DNA from 3 places in the Methylobacterium ajmalii genome. Region 2 is predicted to be linked to each of the others. Evidence: riboswitches for the same ligand, from Rfam matches in the RefSeq annotation. Region 2 holds a riboswitch; each other region holds the start of a gene.
What was found. A riboswitch is a leader RNA that binds a small molecule or an ion and turns the genes downstream of it on or off. The one in region 2 is predicted to bind thiamine pyrophosphate.
Positions count from the first base shown of each region.

Region 1 (5,039 bases), on a different contig from region 2:
GCGCCGCGCCAGTTCCTGCATCTGGTCGCGGAACGCCGTCACGTCGCCGCGCTGGAGCGCGTTCGAAAGGCTCAGCGCCTCCAGCGTGGCGATCAGGCTCGCGACCTCGCGGTCGACCGCCGCCGCCTCCATCCGGGCCCGGCCCAGGGCATCCGCCTCGAGGCGCGCCCTCGCCGCCCCGGCGAACTGCCACAGCACCACGCCGCCGAAGATCAGGATCGGCACCGCCAGGCCGAGGGCGAAGACGACGAGGCGGCGCACGATCGAGCCCGGGCGCGATCGTGCGGGAGCGGGCCGGGCCGGTTCCGGCGGGGCCTTCTGGGCCTGCATCAGCATTCGTGGGTCCTTGCGCCGCGCGCCGGCGCCCGGATCGATCCCCGCGCCCCCGACCGGTCGGGGGCGCGGGGGTCGCGCTCATCCGGCGTCGACGTAGAGTCTCCCGCCCTCGCCCAAGAATTCCGCCGATTTTTGGGCCATGCCGGCCGCGCGGGCCGCTTCGTCGAGCGGTGTGGCCTCGCCGACCACGGCGCTCGCCGCCTCCATCGCCAGCACGTCGGCGCGCAGGTCCTGGGTGATCTTCATCGAGCAGAATTTCGGGCCGCACATCGAGCAGAAATGCGCGACCTTGTGGGCGTCCTTCGGCAGGGTCTCGTCGTGGTAGGCCCGGGCGGTGTCGGGATCCAGCGAGAGGTTGAACTGGTCCTCCCAGCGGAAGTCGAACCGGGCCCGCGACAGGGCGTCGTCCCGGATCTGCGCGGCCGGGTGGCCCTTGGCGAGGTCGGCGGCATGCGCCGCGATCTTGTAGGTGACGACGCCGGTCTTCACGTCGTCGCGGTTTGGCAGGCCGAGATGCTCCTTGGGCGTCACGTAGCAGAGCATCGCGGTGCCGAACCAGCCGATCATCGCCGCGCCGATCCCGGAGGTGATGTGGTCGTAGCCCGGCGCCACGTCGGTGGTCAGCGGGCCGAGCGTGTAGAACGGCGCCTCGCCGCATTCAGCGAGCTGCTTGTCCATGTTGACCTTGATCTTGTGCATCGGGACGTGGCCGGGGCCCTCGATCATCACCTGGCAGCCCTTGCCCCAGGCGACCTTGGTGAGCTCGCCGAGCGTCTCCAGTTCGGCGAACTGCGCCGCGTCGTTGGCATCCGCGATCGAGCCCGGGCGCAGGCCGTCGCCGAGCGAGAACGACACGTCGTACGCTCGACAGATGTCGCAGATCTCCTCGAAACGCTCGTAGAGAAAGGATTCCCGGTGCCCGGCCAGGCACCAGCGCGCCATGATCGAGCCGCCGCGCGAGACGATGCCGGTCACGCGCCGCGCGGTGAGCGGGACGTGGGCGAGGCGCACGCCGGCATGGATGGTGAAGTAGTCCACCCCCTGTTCGGCCTGCTCGATCAGGGTGTCCTTGAACACCTCCCAGTCGAGCTTGAGCGGATCGCCGCCGACCTTCTCCAGCGCCTGGTAGATCGGTACCGTGCCGATCGGCACGGGAGCGTTGCGCAGGATCCAGCCGCGGATGTTGTGGATGTTGCGGCCCGTCGAGAGGTCCATGACCGTGTCGGCGCCCCAGCGGATCGCCCACACCATCTTCTCGACCTCCTCGGCGGCCGAGGAGGTCACCGCCGAGTTGCCGATATTGGCGTTGATCTTGACGAGGAAGTTGCGGCCGATCGCCATCGGCTCGACCTCGGTGTGGTTGATGTTGGCCGGGATGATCGCCCGCCCGCGCGCCACCTCGTCGCGCACGAACTCGGGGGTGATGAAGGGCGGGATCGCGGCCCCGAAGCTTTCGCCGTCGGCGATCTTGCCTTCGGCCTGGGCCAGCATCGCCTCGCGGCACAGGTTTTCGCGGTGGGCGACGTAGATCATCTCCTCGGTGACGATCCCGGCCCGGGCGAACTCGTACTGCGTGACGAGCTGGCCGGGCGCCCCGCGCCGCACGGTGCGGGTGGCCGGGCACGGCGCCACCAGCCGGTCCTCGGCCACGAAGCCGTTATCCTCCGGCTTGACCGCCCGGGGCGCCACCGCCCCGTAGCCGCGGGCGGCGAGCCAGCCGGCGCGGATCTCGGGCAGCCCGGCGGAGAGATCGATGCGCGCGTCGGTCTCGGTATAGGGGCCGGAGGGATCGTAGACCCGCACCGGGGCCTCGCCCGGGTCCGTCAGCGCGATCTCGCGGTAGGGCACGCGCAGGTCGGGGCGCTCGCGCGGGGCCGCATAGGCCTTCACCGAGCCGGTGACCGGCCCCGTGGTGACGGTCTTCGGAAGATCCTTGGGAAGATCTTCGGGAGGAAGAGTGTGGGCGGGGATCGGTGCGTTCATGGATCTCTCCCTGGGAGACGATCCGGCCTCGAGGCGCGAGGACGCACGGGTCACGTCGGTCATGGCAGGTTCCCGTCCCTCCGCCGGTACGAACCGGATCAGGTTCAAGGGTCAGGACGCGCGCTCGTCCAGTCTCAGCCCCCGTTGGCGGGGCTCCCCTCGGTAACGGGATCAATCTCCCGCCAGGTGCGAGGTTTGTCAATCGCCGGTCCGAGGGGTGCGGCCGGGAGGGACGGCCTGGTGTCCGGGACGCTGCGGCATCGGTTCTCCCGTGCCGTCGCCCGCGCGGCCTTGCACCCCGCCCGCCCGGCGACCCAGATACGGATCACTCACACCCGCCCTTGCAGAGGAGCAGGCCTTGGGACGCCGAGAGCGGCGCTGGAACGACGACGACCCCTCGACCCATGGCCCGGCCACCCGCCCGGCGGTGATCTGCCCGCTCTGCGAGCGGCCGATCCCGCCCGGCGCCCGCCAGAGCCGGCACCACCTGACGCCGAAGCTGAAGGGCGGCACCCACGGCGAGACCGTGCAGCTGCACCAGATCTGCCACTCGGCGATCCATGCCCGGCACAGCGAGGCGGAGCTGGCGCGGCGCCTGAGCGACGTCGAGAGCCTGCGGGCCGAGCCCGAGATCGCCCGCTTTCTCGCCTGGGTGCGGACGAAGCCCGACGACTTCCACGCCGCGACGCGGATGACCCGGACGCGGCGGGAGACGAAGCGCAGCGTTCGGTAGCGGAAGGCTCGCCGCGGCCGATCAGGGTGAATCCGATCTTGCGCGGTTCGGTGCGATTCGCGGGATCGGGCCCGATCCGATCTTTACGTCTCCCTGGCAGCCTTCCGGCCGAACCTCCGGAGACGCCCGATGTCCGCCCGTCCCAACACCGAACCCGCCCTCTCGGTCCGGCCGGACGATCCGGTGCGCCCGCGCATCGATGCCTCCCCTGGCCGCCTCGCCTGGGTCGACGTCGCCAAGGGCATCTGCATCATCCTCGTCGTGATGATGCACTCCACCCTCGGGGTCGGCGAGGCGATGGGCGGCGAGGGCTTCATGCATCACGTCGTGGAGTTCGCCAAACCGTTCCGGATCCCGGACTTCTTCCTGCTCTCCGGCCTGTTCGTCGGCCGGGTCGTCGATCGCGACTGGCGCCTCTTCGCCGACCGGCGCATCGTCCACTTCGCGTATTTCTACCTGCTGTGGATGGTGCTCCAGTCGGCGGTGAAGTACGGCCAGATCACCGATGGCGCCGGGCCCGGCGCCTTCCTGGCCCATCTCGCCCACGGCTTGGTCGAGCCCTACTCGACCCTGTGGTTCATCTACCTGCTGGCGGTGTTCTCGGTCGTCGTGAAGCTCCTGCGGCGGCTGCCCTGGCCGGTGCTGCTGATCGGCGCGGCGCTGCTCCAGCTCGCCCCGGTCCATACCGGCTCGACCCTGATCGACGAGTTCTGCGACCGGCTGGTCTACTTCGTCGCCGGCTACCTGTTCGCCACCCGGATCTTCGCCCTGGCCGACTGGGTGCGGGCGCGCTCCGGCCTCGCGCTCCTCGGCCTCGCCGCCTGGGCGTCGCTCGAGGCGCTCCTCGTCTTCACGCCGACCGGGCTGACCTCCCACCCGACGCTCGCGAGCCTGCCGGTGGTGAGCCTGATGCTCGGCGCCGCAGGCGCGCTCGCCATCGTGGCAACCGCTGCGCTCCTCACTCGGGCCGGCGGTCCGGTGACCGCGGCCCTGCGGGCCTGCGGCGAGCGCTCGATCGTGATCTACCTCGCCTTCTTCCTGCCGATGGCGGCCCTGCGCACGGCGCTCGTGCGCAGCGGCGTGATCGAGGATATCGGCCTCGTCGCGCTGCTGGTGACGCTGACCGCGGTAGTGGTCCCACTCGCCATCGAGCGGGTCGTCCGCCACACCCCGGCCCGCTTCCTGTTCCGCCGCCCGGCTGCCGTCCACCTCGTCGGCGAGGATGGCGGCCGCCCGGCGCCGCGCCTCGCCCCGGCGCCGACGGCCTGACCGCGTTCGGTCCGGGCGCCCCCTCGGCCAAGCTCTCGGCCGGCCGAATCACGCGAACCGACACGACGGCGCCCCCCGGGGCGCCGTTTTTCGTTGGTGCGTGCGACCATCGCGGACGAGCGGGTCTCACGCCAGCTAACAGTTACGCTGATACCGCTCGCGATATACCGATACTCAAGTCGATGACCAATCCGGGCAAATCCGTAAATAACGCTTTACCGTCCGTAAGGCATTCCCCCGCAAGATCCCGCAAGTTCACACCCACGGGGCGAGCCTCATGGATGCGCGATGCCGCCTCATGGACGGCGCCGGTCTGCTGCTCCTGATCCTGGTCCCGTTCCTGGTCGTCGCCGCACCGCGCTCGGACGCGGTGGCGGTGCTCGGCCGTCCGGGCGGCGGGATCGGCGAGACGGTTGCGATCGTCGCCGCCGCCGGCGGCCGGCTCGTTCGCCCCGGTCCGGGCGGCCTGGTGGTGGCGCGTTCGGAGGAGCCCGGCTTCGTCCGGCGCCTCTACGGCGCCGGCGCCTGGCTGGTCCTCGATCCCCTCCTCGCCGGCGGGTGCGGCCCCTCCGCCCCCGCCGGGACAACCCGCAACTTCCTTCCGTCACCGAGCACCGCCCGCTGATGACCGACGCCGACGACCTCCGCCGTTCCTTCGCCCGCATCCTGATCCCGCTGCTCTGGGCGCACGTCCCGGTCGCCGCGGCGCTGCCGCTGA
Region 1 covers NZ_JAZFXT010000023.1:172,663-177,701, reverse strand. Annotated here, with positions in the region: gene thiC (phosphomethylpyrimidine synthase ThiC) at 415-2,319, opposite strand; TPP riboswitch at 2,378-2,489, opposite strand; gene V3T34_RS09745 (HNH endonuclease family protein) at 2,678-3,052, shown strand; gene V3T34_RS09740 (acyltransferase family protein) at 3,182-4,321, shown strand; gene V3T34_RS09735 (hypothetical protein) at 4,620-4,946, shown strand; gene V3T34_RS09730 (methyl-accepting chemotaxis protein) at 4,946-5,039, shown strand, end outside.
Region 1: another riboswitch for thiamine pyrophosphate. It lies ahead of thiC (phosphomethylpyrimidine synthase ThiC); the one in region 2 lies ahead of thiO (glycine oxidase ThiO).

Region 2 (5,039 bases):
ATCATCTCGCTCGCCTCTGAGACCGGCCTGGAGATCCAGGAATACCGGAAGATCGTCCACATGGTCCAGAAGGGCGAGCGCGAAGCCCGCCAGGCCAAGAAGGAGATGATCGAGGCGAACCTGCGACTGGTGATCTCGATCGCCAAGAAGTACACCAACCGCGGCCTGCAGTTCCTGGACCTGATCCAGGAGGGCAACATCGGCCTGATGAAGGCGGTCGACAAGTTCGAGTACCGCCGCGGCTACAAGTTCTCGACCTACGCGACCTGGTGGATCCGGCAGGCGATCACCCGCTCGATCGCCGACCAGGCCCGCACGATTCGCATCCCGGTGCACATGATCGAGACGATCAACAAGATCGTCCGGACGTCGCGCCAGATGCTGCACGAGATCGGCCGCGAGCCGACCCCGGAGGAGCTGGCCGAGAAGCTGGCGATGCCGCTGGAGAAGGTCCGCAAGGTCCTTAAGATCGCCAAGGAGCCGATCTCGCTCGAGACCCCGATCGGCGACGAGGAGGATTCCCACCTCGGCGACTTCATCGAGGACAAGAACGTCGTCCTGCCGATCGACGCGGCGATCCAGTCGAACTTGCGCGAGACCACCACCCGGGTGCTCGCCTCGCTCACCCCCCGCGAGGAGCGCGTGCTGCGCATGCGCTTCGGCATCGGCATGAACACCGACCACACCCTCGAGGAGGTCGGCCAGCAGTTCTCGGTGACCCGCGAGCGTATCCGCCAGATCGAGGCCAAGGCCCTGCGCAAGCTCAAGCACCCGAGCCGGTCGCGCAAGCTGCGCAGCTTCCTCGACAACTGAGCCCCGACATCCGCACGGACCGAGAAGGCCCGGGAGGCAGCCGCCTCCCGGGCCTTCTCCGTTACAGCGGCGCCACGATCCGCGCCACGGCGCGGCGCACCAGCGGCAGGACGAGCAGCAGGGTCGGGAAGGCGACGAGCCAGGAGAGGCCCCAGGCGCGGGGCCAGTGCCACAGCGCGTCGGGCGTGGGCCCGAGGCTGAGCAGGGTGGCGATGCCCGAGACGACGCAGGTCATCAGGATCGAGAGCAGGAAGGCGGTCACCAGCGGCGCGGTACGGGCCGGAAGGCGGCGCGGAACGATGAGGGAGGGCATGACGCGTCTTTCGAAGCGGATGGATCCGCCCGGAGCGAGGCGACGCGGCCCGCCCGGTGGAACCACCCAGGGAGCGCGTTGCTTGACGTGAGACGCTTACGGCCGGGCGGGATGGTGTCCCGGGGGCGTCCCGATCGCTACCAGATTCGGTTCCCACCGCCAAGGTTCCGTCCGGCCCGACCGTGCCGGAACGGTCGGCCGGCCCATTCGATCGCCTCCTCGCAAGCCTTGCCGTTCCGTACGGCGAAGCCCATGTCAGAGCCATGCACGACCAGCCTCGCCTCAACTCCGTTCCGACGCCCACGGCCGCGGCGGACGGGTCGGAGGCGAGCGACATTCCGATCGGCCTGTTTCGCGAATGCGTGGCCTTGCGCGACTGGCTGCTCAGCGAGGGCGCGCGGCTGCCGGAATCCGGCGATCTCCTGGCCGGCATGGCCGAGCGGCTGAACAACCTCGGCGTGCCGGTCGACCGGGCGACCACCGCCATCGACGCCCTGCACTCCGACTATTCCGGCGTCGGCCGGTTCTGGACTCGGGAGGACGGCGTCAGCTTCCGCCTCTTTCCCCACGGCGAGGCGACCGAGAAGGCGCTCTCGCGCAGCCCGTTCGCGCATGTCTACGCCACCGGGCAGTGGCTGATCCTCGATCTGCGCCAGACGCCGGACGACCGGTTCAGCATCGTCCCGGAGCTGAAGGCGGCGGGCTACACCCACTACATCACCGTGCCGCTGTTCTTCACCAACGGCACCAAGAACGGCGTCACCTTCGCGACGCGCGACCCCAGCGGCTTTCGCGACGACGACCTCGCCATCCTGCGCTTCATCGTGCCGACCCTGTCGGCCGTGATGGAGATGCGCGGCCTCAACGCCCGGCTCGACCACGTGCTGCGGGTCTATGTCGGCGACGGGCCGCACCAGGCGATCCTCGCCGGCTTCATCCGCCGCGGCCAGGTCGAGCGGATCCGCTCGGCGATCCTGTTCGCCGACATGCGCGGCTACACCCACCTCACCGACGCGCTCACGCCCGAGGCCTCGGTGGAATTGCTCAACACCTATTTCGACTGCCTAGTGCCGCCGATCGAGAGCGAGGGCGGCGAGGTCTTGAAATACATGGGCGACGGGCTGCTCGCGATCTTCCGCGAGAGCGGCGACGACCTCGGCGGCGCGGCGCAGGGCGCGCTCTCGGCCGCGCAGGCCGCGTTGCGGCGCGTCGAGGAGGCCAACCGCGCCGCGCGCTTTCCCACCCGCATCGAGATCGGCATCGCGCTCCATCACGGCGAGGCGGCCTACGGCAATGTCGGCTCCGGCGCCCGGCTCGATTTCACCGTGATCGGCCGCGACGTGAATCTGGCGAGCCGGCTCGCCAAGCTCAACAAGATCCTGTCCGAGCCGCTCCTGATGTCGAAGCCCTTCGTCGACTTCCTGTGGGGCGATCCCGAGTTGCTCGGCACCCACCCCCTCGACGGCATCGCCGAGGAGATGGCGATCTACCGGCCCGGCAAGGGTTGCTGATTCGAGGGCTACCGATTTCGCGCCGTCGGGCACGGCGGGCGGTCGCAGGCGGTTGACGAACCGGCTCCCGCTCGCCAAATTCCGGCCGTTCCAGGGAGATCCCCGGCAAGGGGCTGAGACACCGCTGGACTGCAGGCCCTTCGGCCTCGGTCGGCGCGGAAATCCTTCGAACCTGATCCGGCTCATACCGGCGTAGGGATTGGACAGGCCGTCTCAGGCCCCGCGCATCATCCGGCCACCGGGCGCTGTCCAACTCTCTTCGGGCCACCGTGGAGACGAGGGTGCACGCGACCAGGGCGCAGACGATCGGACGGCGGAGCGGGCCGGCCACCTCCGAAGGAACCGACCGCCTGCCGGAGCGCGCCGACGTCGCGGTGATCGGCGCCGGGCTGATCGGCCTCTCGGTCGCCTGGCGGCTGGTGCGCGCCGGCCTCGCCGTCGCGGTGGTCGAGCGCGGCACGGCCGGGGACGGGGCGAGCCTTGCCGCCACCGGCATGCTGGCGGCCGCCGCCGAGCACGAGCCCGGCGGCGAGGGCCTGTCGCCGCTCTGCGTCGAGAGCCAGCGCCTCTGGCACCCGTTTCGCGACGAGCTGGAGGCCGAATCCGGCCTCGCCATCGATTACCGCCGCGAGGGCACGCTCGTGATCGCGCTCGGCCGCGACGAGGTCGAGCGCCTGCGCTTCCGCCACGAGCTGCAGCGGCGCGACGGCCTCGCCGCCGAGTGGCTGTCGGGCCCGGCGGTGCGCGCCCGCGAGCCGGGCCTGCGCCCCACCGTCACCGCCGGCCTCTTCTGCCCCGACGACCACCAGGTCGATCCCGCCCGGGTGATGGCGGCCCTGCGCCGAGCGCTGCGGGCGGCCGGCGGGCGGCTCGTCGAGGAGACGACCGTCACGGCGCTCACCCGCGAGGGCGGGCGGATCACCGGCATCGAGACCTCGGCCGGCGCGCTACGGGCCGGTACCACGGTGCTGGCCTCCGGCGCCTGGGCCGGGGAGGGGGGGCTGATCCCCGATCTCGCCCTGCCGGTGCGCCCGCTCAAGGGCCAGTCGATGGCGCTGCAGATGACGCCGCGCAGCGGTCACCTCTCCCACGTCGTCTGGACCGAGCAGGTCCACATGGCCCCGAAGGCCGACGGCACGCTGATCGTCGGCGCCACCGTGGAGGAGACCGGCTTCGACCCCCACCTCACCGCCGGCGGGCTCTACGCGCTGCTGGAGGGCGCCCGCCGGGCGCTTCCGGGCGTCGAGGAGATGCGGGTGGCCGGCGTCTGGAGCGGCTTTCGACCGACCTCCGACGACGACGCCCCGATCCTCGGCGAGGCGCGGCCGGGCCTCGTGCTCGCCGCCGGCCACCACCGCAACGGCTACCTGCTCGCCCCCGTCACCGCCGAGGCGGTCGCCGCCCTGATCCTGCGCGGCGAGACGCTGCCGGTCGCCGCGCCCTTCGGCCTTGCCCGCTTCACCCCGTCGTCCCGCGAGACCCCATGAAGATCCTCGTCAACGGCGAGCCCCGCGACAGCGCGGCCGCCACCCTCGACGCCCTGTGGCGCGAGGAGACCGCCGACCTCGACCTCTCCGGCCCGCAGGGTTTCGCCATCGCCCTCAACGGCGCCGTGGTGCGCCAGCGCGCCTGGGCCGAGACGCCGCTCGGCGAGGGCGACCGCGTCGAGATCGTGCGCGCCATGCAGGGCGGGTAGTGGTTGTGAGATCGTTCGATGGGGTCGCGCAGCATCGCGGACGCTTTTTCCTTCCCCACCCTCGACATCATCCTGAGGTGTCAGTCCATCAGAGATGGACTGACCTCGAAGGAGGGCTACAGGGATCGCAGCGGCTTCTGGAGCCCTCCTTCGAGGCTCAGTGATCTCCGATCGCCCGCACCTCAGGATGAGGTTAGGGGTTGGAGATCAGGTGTCCGTTGCTATGAATCAGAAGGCGGAGACATATCGTCATGAATGCCTTCGTCTACATTCTTCGATGCGCCAACGGCAGCTATTACGTCGGCTCGGCACGCGGGGAGACCCTCGACAAGCGCCTCAGCGAGCACCAGACCGGCACCTATCCTGGCTACACCCGCGAGCGCCGACCCGTGACACTCGTCTATGCCGAAATGTTCGAGCGCATCACGGATGCGATCGCTATGGAGCGGCGCATCAAAGGTTGGGGTCGGGCAAAGAAGGAAGCGCTGATCCGGAGTGATTGGGATCGCCTCAAGCGTTTGGCCAGACGAAACTGCGTCCAGAACAAGCTCGATGCAGGAACGATCGATCAGAAGGACTTGCCGGAAACGCTCGACGTTGTTGGTGATTCCCATCCACCAACCTCATCCTGAGGTGCGGGCGAGCGGGGCCGAGGTGGTGACGGTCTCGATCCGCCGCATCTCGCTCCACGGCCACGGCTCGGACA
Region 2 covers NZ_JAZFXT010000066.1:54-5,092, reverse strand. Annotated here, with positions in the region: gene rpoD (RNA polymerase sigma factor RpoD) at 1-813, shown strand, start outside; gene V3T34_RS26965 (DUF2798 domain-containing protein) at 875-1,126, opposite strand; gene V3T34_RS26960 (adenylate/guanylate cyclase domain-containing protein) at 1,390-2,637, shown strand; TPP riboswitch at 2,721-2,854, shown strand; gene thiO (glycine oxidase ThiO) at 2,919-4,124, shown strand; gene thiS (sulfur carrier protein ThiS) at 4,121-4,333, shown strand; gene V3T34_RS26945 (GIY-YIG nuclease family protein) at 4,585-4,965, shown strand; partial or broken gene thiG (thiazole synthase) at 4,967-5,039, shown strand, end outside.

Region 3 (5,039 bases), on a different contig from region 2:
CGCCCCCGGCCGGGGCGCTCTACGGCGCGAGCCGGATCGCGCCCGTCCCGGGCCCCGTGGAGCGGAAGAGCCATCATCGTGTCGAATGCCCCGCAAGCGCCCGATCGGACGAAGGGCCTGCGCCGCGTCGTCCGGAGCACGCTGGCCGGCCAGCTCACCTCGGAGATCCGGGCGGCCATCCTCGACGGGCAGTTTCCGGCGGGCGGGCAGCTGAACGAGATGGCGCTCGCGGGCCAGTTCGGCGTGAGCCGCGGCCCCGTGCGCGAGGCGATCCAGCGCCTGGTCCAGGAGGGCCTGCTGCGCGCGGAGCCCCATCGCGGGGTCTTCGTCCTCGACCTCGCCGACGACGACGTCGTCGACATCTACTTCACCCGCAAGTCCCTCGAGATCGCGGCGATCCGCCGGGTGATGACCGAACCCCGCCGCACCGCCCTGGCGCGGGAGCTGAGGGAGCTGACCGACCGGATGGCCGTTCTCCTCGGCACCGGCGACTGGGCCGAGATCGCCGACCTCGACCTGCACTACCACCGGCGCATCGTCGAGGAGGCGCGCAGCGAGCGCCTGTCCCGCAGCTACGACACCCTCCAGGCCGAGACCCGCCTGTGCCTGCGGCTCATGATGGCGGGCTATCGCCAGAACCGGGCGCTCATCGAGGAGCACGAGCGCCTGGCCCGCTTCATCGGCGACGGGCACCCGGACGAGACCGAGGCGGAGATGGACGCCCATTTCGGGGACCCCGTCCGCATCCTGGAGCGCGGCCGGACGGCGATGCGCGAGGCCCCCGACCTCCCGGGCCTCAGCCGCGCGCCGGAATCCGCGCGATCGCCTTGATCTCGAAGGCGAAGCCCGCGAGCCACGTCACCCCGACGGCGGTCCAGTTCGGGTAGGGCGGCGCGCCGATCACCCGGTCGCGCACCCGCATCACCGCGTCGAACTGCGCCTCCGGGTCGGTGTGGAAGGTCGTGACGTCGACAACGTCGTCGAAGGTGCAGCCCGCCGCATCCAGCACGTCGTCGAGCCGCGCGAAGGCGCGGGCGACCTGCGCCTCGAAATCCGGCTCGGGCGAGCCGTCCTCGCGGCTGCCGACCTGGCCGGAGACGAACAGCAAGTCGCCGGAGCGGATCGCCGCCGAGTAGCGGTGCTTGTCGTAGAGCGCCTGCCGGCCGGGCGGGACGATCGCGTCGCGGGTCGAACGGGTCTGCGCCATGGACTGCTCCTCGGGACCACGATTTGGTATACGGGCCGTATGCGATTGAGCATGGATACGTGCCGTATGTCAAATTACATACGCGGCGTATGCCGATGGAGGTGGATCGGGTGGCGGGACGACGCGCGCAGATGATGGAGGAGACGCGGGCCAGGCTGATCCAGGCCGCCCGCCAGGCCTTCGCCACGAAGGGTTTCGCGGCGTCCTCGATGGACGACCTGACCGCCGCGGCCGGGCTGACGCGCGGCGCGCTCTATCACAATTTCGGCGACAAGAAGGGCCTGCTTCAGGCGGTCGTCGACCGGATCGACGCCGAGATGGCGGCGCGCCTGGCCGTCGTCGGCGAGCGGGCGGAGACCCCGTGGCAGGGCCTCCTCGACGAGTACCGCGCCTATATCGAGATGGCGCTGGAGCCGGAGATCCAGCGCATCGTGCTCCTCGACGGGCCGGCGGTGCTGGGCGATCCCTCGACCTGGCCGAGCCAGAATGCCTGCCTGGCCGAGACGACGCGCCGCATCCGGGCGCTCGTCGCCGAGGGCGCGATCCCGCCCGTCGATCCGGAGGCGGCGGCGCGCCTCCTCAACGGCGCCTCGCTCCACGCCGCCCTCTGGATCGCGGCGTCGGACGCGCCGGAGGCGACCCTGGCCAAGGCTCTCGACGCCTTCCGGCGCCTCGCCGAGGGGCTGGCGCGGGTGTGAGTCCTCTCCTTGACACCCGCCCCACCGCCCCCCACTCTCCGACCTTCCCAGGGGAGCCTCGCGAGGAGGCTGAGATTCCGCCGGCCCGGACCCGTCCGGGCGCCGCGGTGACCCTATGAACCTGATCCGGGTCATGCCGGCGGAGGGATGCGGGACCGGCACGGCCGCCATGCGCCGCCACGAGGGCGCCGCCGCCAGCCGTCTTTTCGCGCAGGATCTCACGCCCGGCACGGCCGACGCCCACGATGGGGCGCGAGGTGGCCGTGATGTCGCAAGCGGAGATCGTCGAGGCCCTGATCGACTTCATCGGTCGGCCGGGGGCGGACGAGGCGGAGTTCGAGGCGATGGCGCTGCGGCTCTTCGCCCACCAGTACGCGCACAACGCCCCCTATCGCCGCTTCGCCCAGGCGCGCGGGCGCACGCCGCTCGCCGTCCGGCGCTGGCGCGACATCCCGGCGGTCCCGATCAAGGCGTTCAAGGACCTCACCCTGAGCTGCTGCCCGGCCGACGAGGCCGAGCGGGTGTTCATGACGAGCGGCACCACCGGCAGCGGGCGCGGCCGCAGCTACCACCCGACGCTCGCGGTCTACGACCGCTCGATGCTCGAGGGCTTCGCCGCCCGGGTGATGCGCGGGCGCGACACGATCCGCATGGGCTTCCTGTTTCCCGACGAGGCGGCACTCCCGAACTCGTCGCTCGCCCATTACCTGGCGCTGGCGCGTGAGCGTTTCGGGACGCCGGACAGCGCGGTCTTCGTCGGCCCTTGCGGGCTCGACCTCGACGGGCTGCTGGCGGCGCTCGCGGAGGCGGAGACCTCGGGCGAGCCCTATGCGCTGCTTGGCGCCACCTACGCCTTCGTGCCGGTGATGGACGCCCTCGCGGCGCAGGGCCGCCGCATCGCCCTGCCACCCGGCAGCTTCCTGTTCGACACCGGCGGCTTCAAGGGCCAGTCGCGGGAGATCGAGCCCGACGCCTTCTACGACGGACTCTCGCGGACCTTCGGAGTGCCGCGCGAGGCCTGCCTCAACATGTACGGCATGACCGAGCTGAGCACCCAGTTCTACGACGACGGCAACGCGGCCTGCCCGCCGGTGAAGTCCGGCCCGCACTGGATCCGCAGCCGCGTCGTCGATCCGCTGACCGGCCAGGACCTGCCCGAGGGCGAGACCGGCGTGCTGGTCCACCACGACCTCGCCCATTTCAACTCGGTCTCGGCGATCCTGACCGAGGATGCCGGGGTGATCGTGCCGGGCGGCTTCCGGCTGCTCGGCCGGGTCGAGGGCTCGGCCTCCCGCGGCTGCTCGGTCGCGGTGGCCGAGTTCCTGGCCGCCGCGCAAGGATGAACGACCAGGGGATGAGCGCGGTCGAGGAGGCCGGCTACCTTCCGGGGCCGTTCGCCGGGCTGGCCGGCCGGCGGGTCGTCGTGCACCGAGCCTGGGGCGAGACGGTCGCGGTCGCCCTGCCGGTGCTCGACGAGGCCCAGGCCCGGTCGCTCTGCGCCCATATCCGGGCCCGCGCCCGCGACACCCTGCGGGGCATGGAGACCGCCCGCATCGTCGCGGCGATCGACCGGGCGAGCGCCTGCCTCCTCGACCGCACGCACCCCTCTCGCCGCAAGGCCGAGGCGCTGCTGCCGGTCGTCACCGGCTACGATCCCGAGACCGTGCGGCTCGGCCTGACGCGCTACCTCAAGACCTTCCGGCGGCCGCAGCTCCTGCGCTTCCTCGCCGAGGACTTTTCCGATCCGGGGGTGCTCGACGGCTTCCGGCCGGCGGTGAAGGGCGGGTTCACGCGGGCGCGCGGGCCCGACCTGCTGCTGCACGTCTGGGCCGGCAACGTTCCGGCCCTACCGCTATGGAGCCTCGTCGCCGGGCTACTGGTCAAGGCCGGCAGCATCGGCAAGCTCGCCTCCGCCGAGCCGCTCACCGCCGGCTGGTTCGCGCAGGCGGTCGCCGAGGCCGATCCCGAGCTCGGCGAGTGCCTGGCGATGACCTGGTGGAAGGGCGGAGAGGGCGGCGTCGAGGCGACGTTCCTCGAAGCCGCCGACTGCGTCATGGCTTATGGCGGCGATGCCACCCTGGCGGCGTTGCGCGCCAGGGTGCCGGTCTCCACCCGGTTCCTGCCGCACGGCCACCGCATCGGCTTTGCCATGATCGGCCGCGAGGCGCTCGACAGCCGCCGCGCCGGCGCCGCCGCGCAGGCCGCCGCCCAGGACGTGGTGCGCTACGAGCAGCAGGGCTGCTACGCGCCGCAGATGCTGTTCGTCGAGCGCGGCGGGCCGGTGGCGCCGGACGAGTTCGCCCGCCACCTCGCCCACGCGCTCGCGGCGCTCGCCGCCCGCCACCCGCGCAGACACCTCGATCCGGGCGAGGGCGCCGCCATCGCGGCCTGGCGCAGCGGCCACGAGATGCGGGCACTCGACGACGCCGGCACCGTGCTCCTCGGCGATCCGGAGGATTCCTGGAGCGTCGTCCATCTCGACGCGCCCGTGCCCTTGAGCCCGTCCGGCCTCAACCGCACCGTCGCGGTGGTGGCGGTCGACGACCTCGCCGAGGTGCCGGCCCTGGTGGCGCCCCACCGCGCCTATCTCCAGAGCGCGGGCCTCGCCGCCGCCCCCGCCCGTCTGTTCTCCCTCGCGGAGGACCTCGCGGCGGCCGGGGTCACCCGCATCGCCGCGCTCGGCCGGATGACCGCGCCGGAGGCCGGCTGGCACCATGACGGCCGCTTCAGCCTGCTCGACCTCGTGACCGTGACGGAGATCGAGGCCAGCGCCGAGGCCGCGGCGGACGATGTCGCGCCCTATGCCGAGTGACGCCGCCCTCGCGCTTACGGGCGTGCGCTACCGCTTCCCGGGCGACGCCGCCGCCACGGTGGACGAGGTCGACTGGGCGATTCCCCCCGGGGCGGTGCATTGCCTGCTCGGCCGCAGCGGCTGCGGCAAGACCACGCTCCTCAAGATCGCCGCCGGGCTGATCGTGCCGGACGAGGGGCAGGTGCGGGTCGACGGGACGATCGTGCGCGGGCCGGCGCCGCGGGTCGGCTTCGTGTTCCAGGCCCCGACCCTGCTCGACTGGCTCAGCGTCCTCGACAACGTGCTGCTGCCGGTCTCGCTCAAGCGCCGCCCCCGCGAGGCC
Region 3 covers NZ_JAZFXT010000026.1:215,230-220,268, reverse strand. Annotated here, with positions in the region: gene V3T34_RS12690 (GntR family transcriptional regulator) at 79-831, shown strand; gene V3T34_RS12685 (RidA family protein) at 797-1,207, opposite strand; gene V3T34_RS12680 (TetR/AcrR family transcriptional regulator) at 1,303-1,905, shown strand; TPP riboswitch at 1,955-2,053, shown strand; gene V3T34_RS12675 (LuxE/PaaK family acyltransferase) at 2,172-3,248, shown strand; gene V3T34_RS12670 (acyl-CoA reductase) at 3,260-4,717, shown strand; gene V3T34_RS12665 (ABC transporter ATP-binding protein) at 4,707-5,039, shown strand, end outside.
Region 3: another riboswitch for thiamine pyrophosphate. It lies ahead of V3T34_RS12675 (LuxE/PaaK family acyltransferase); the one in region 2 lies ahead of thiO (glycine oxidase ThiO).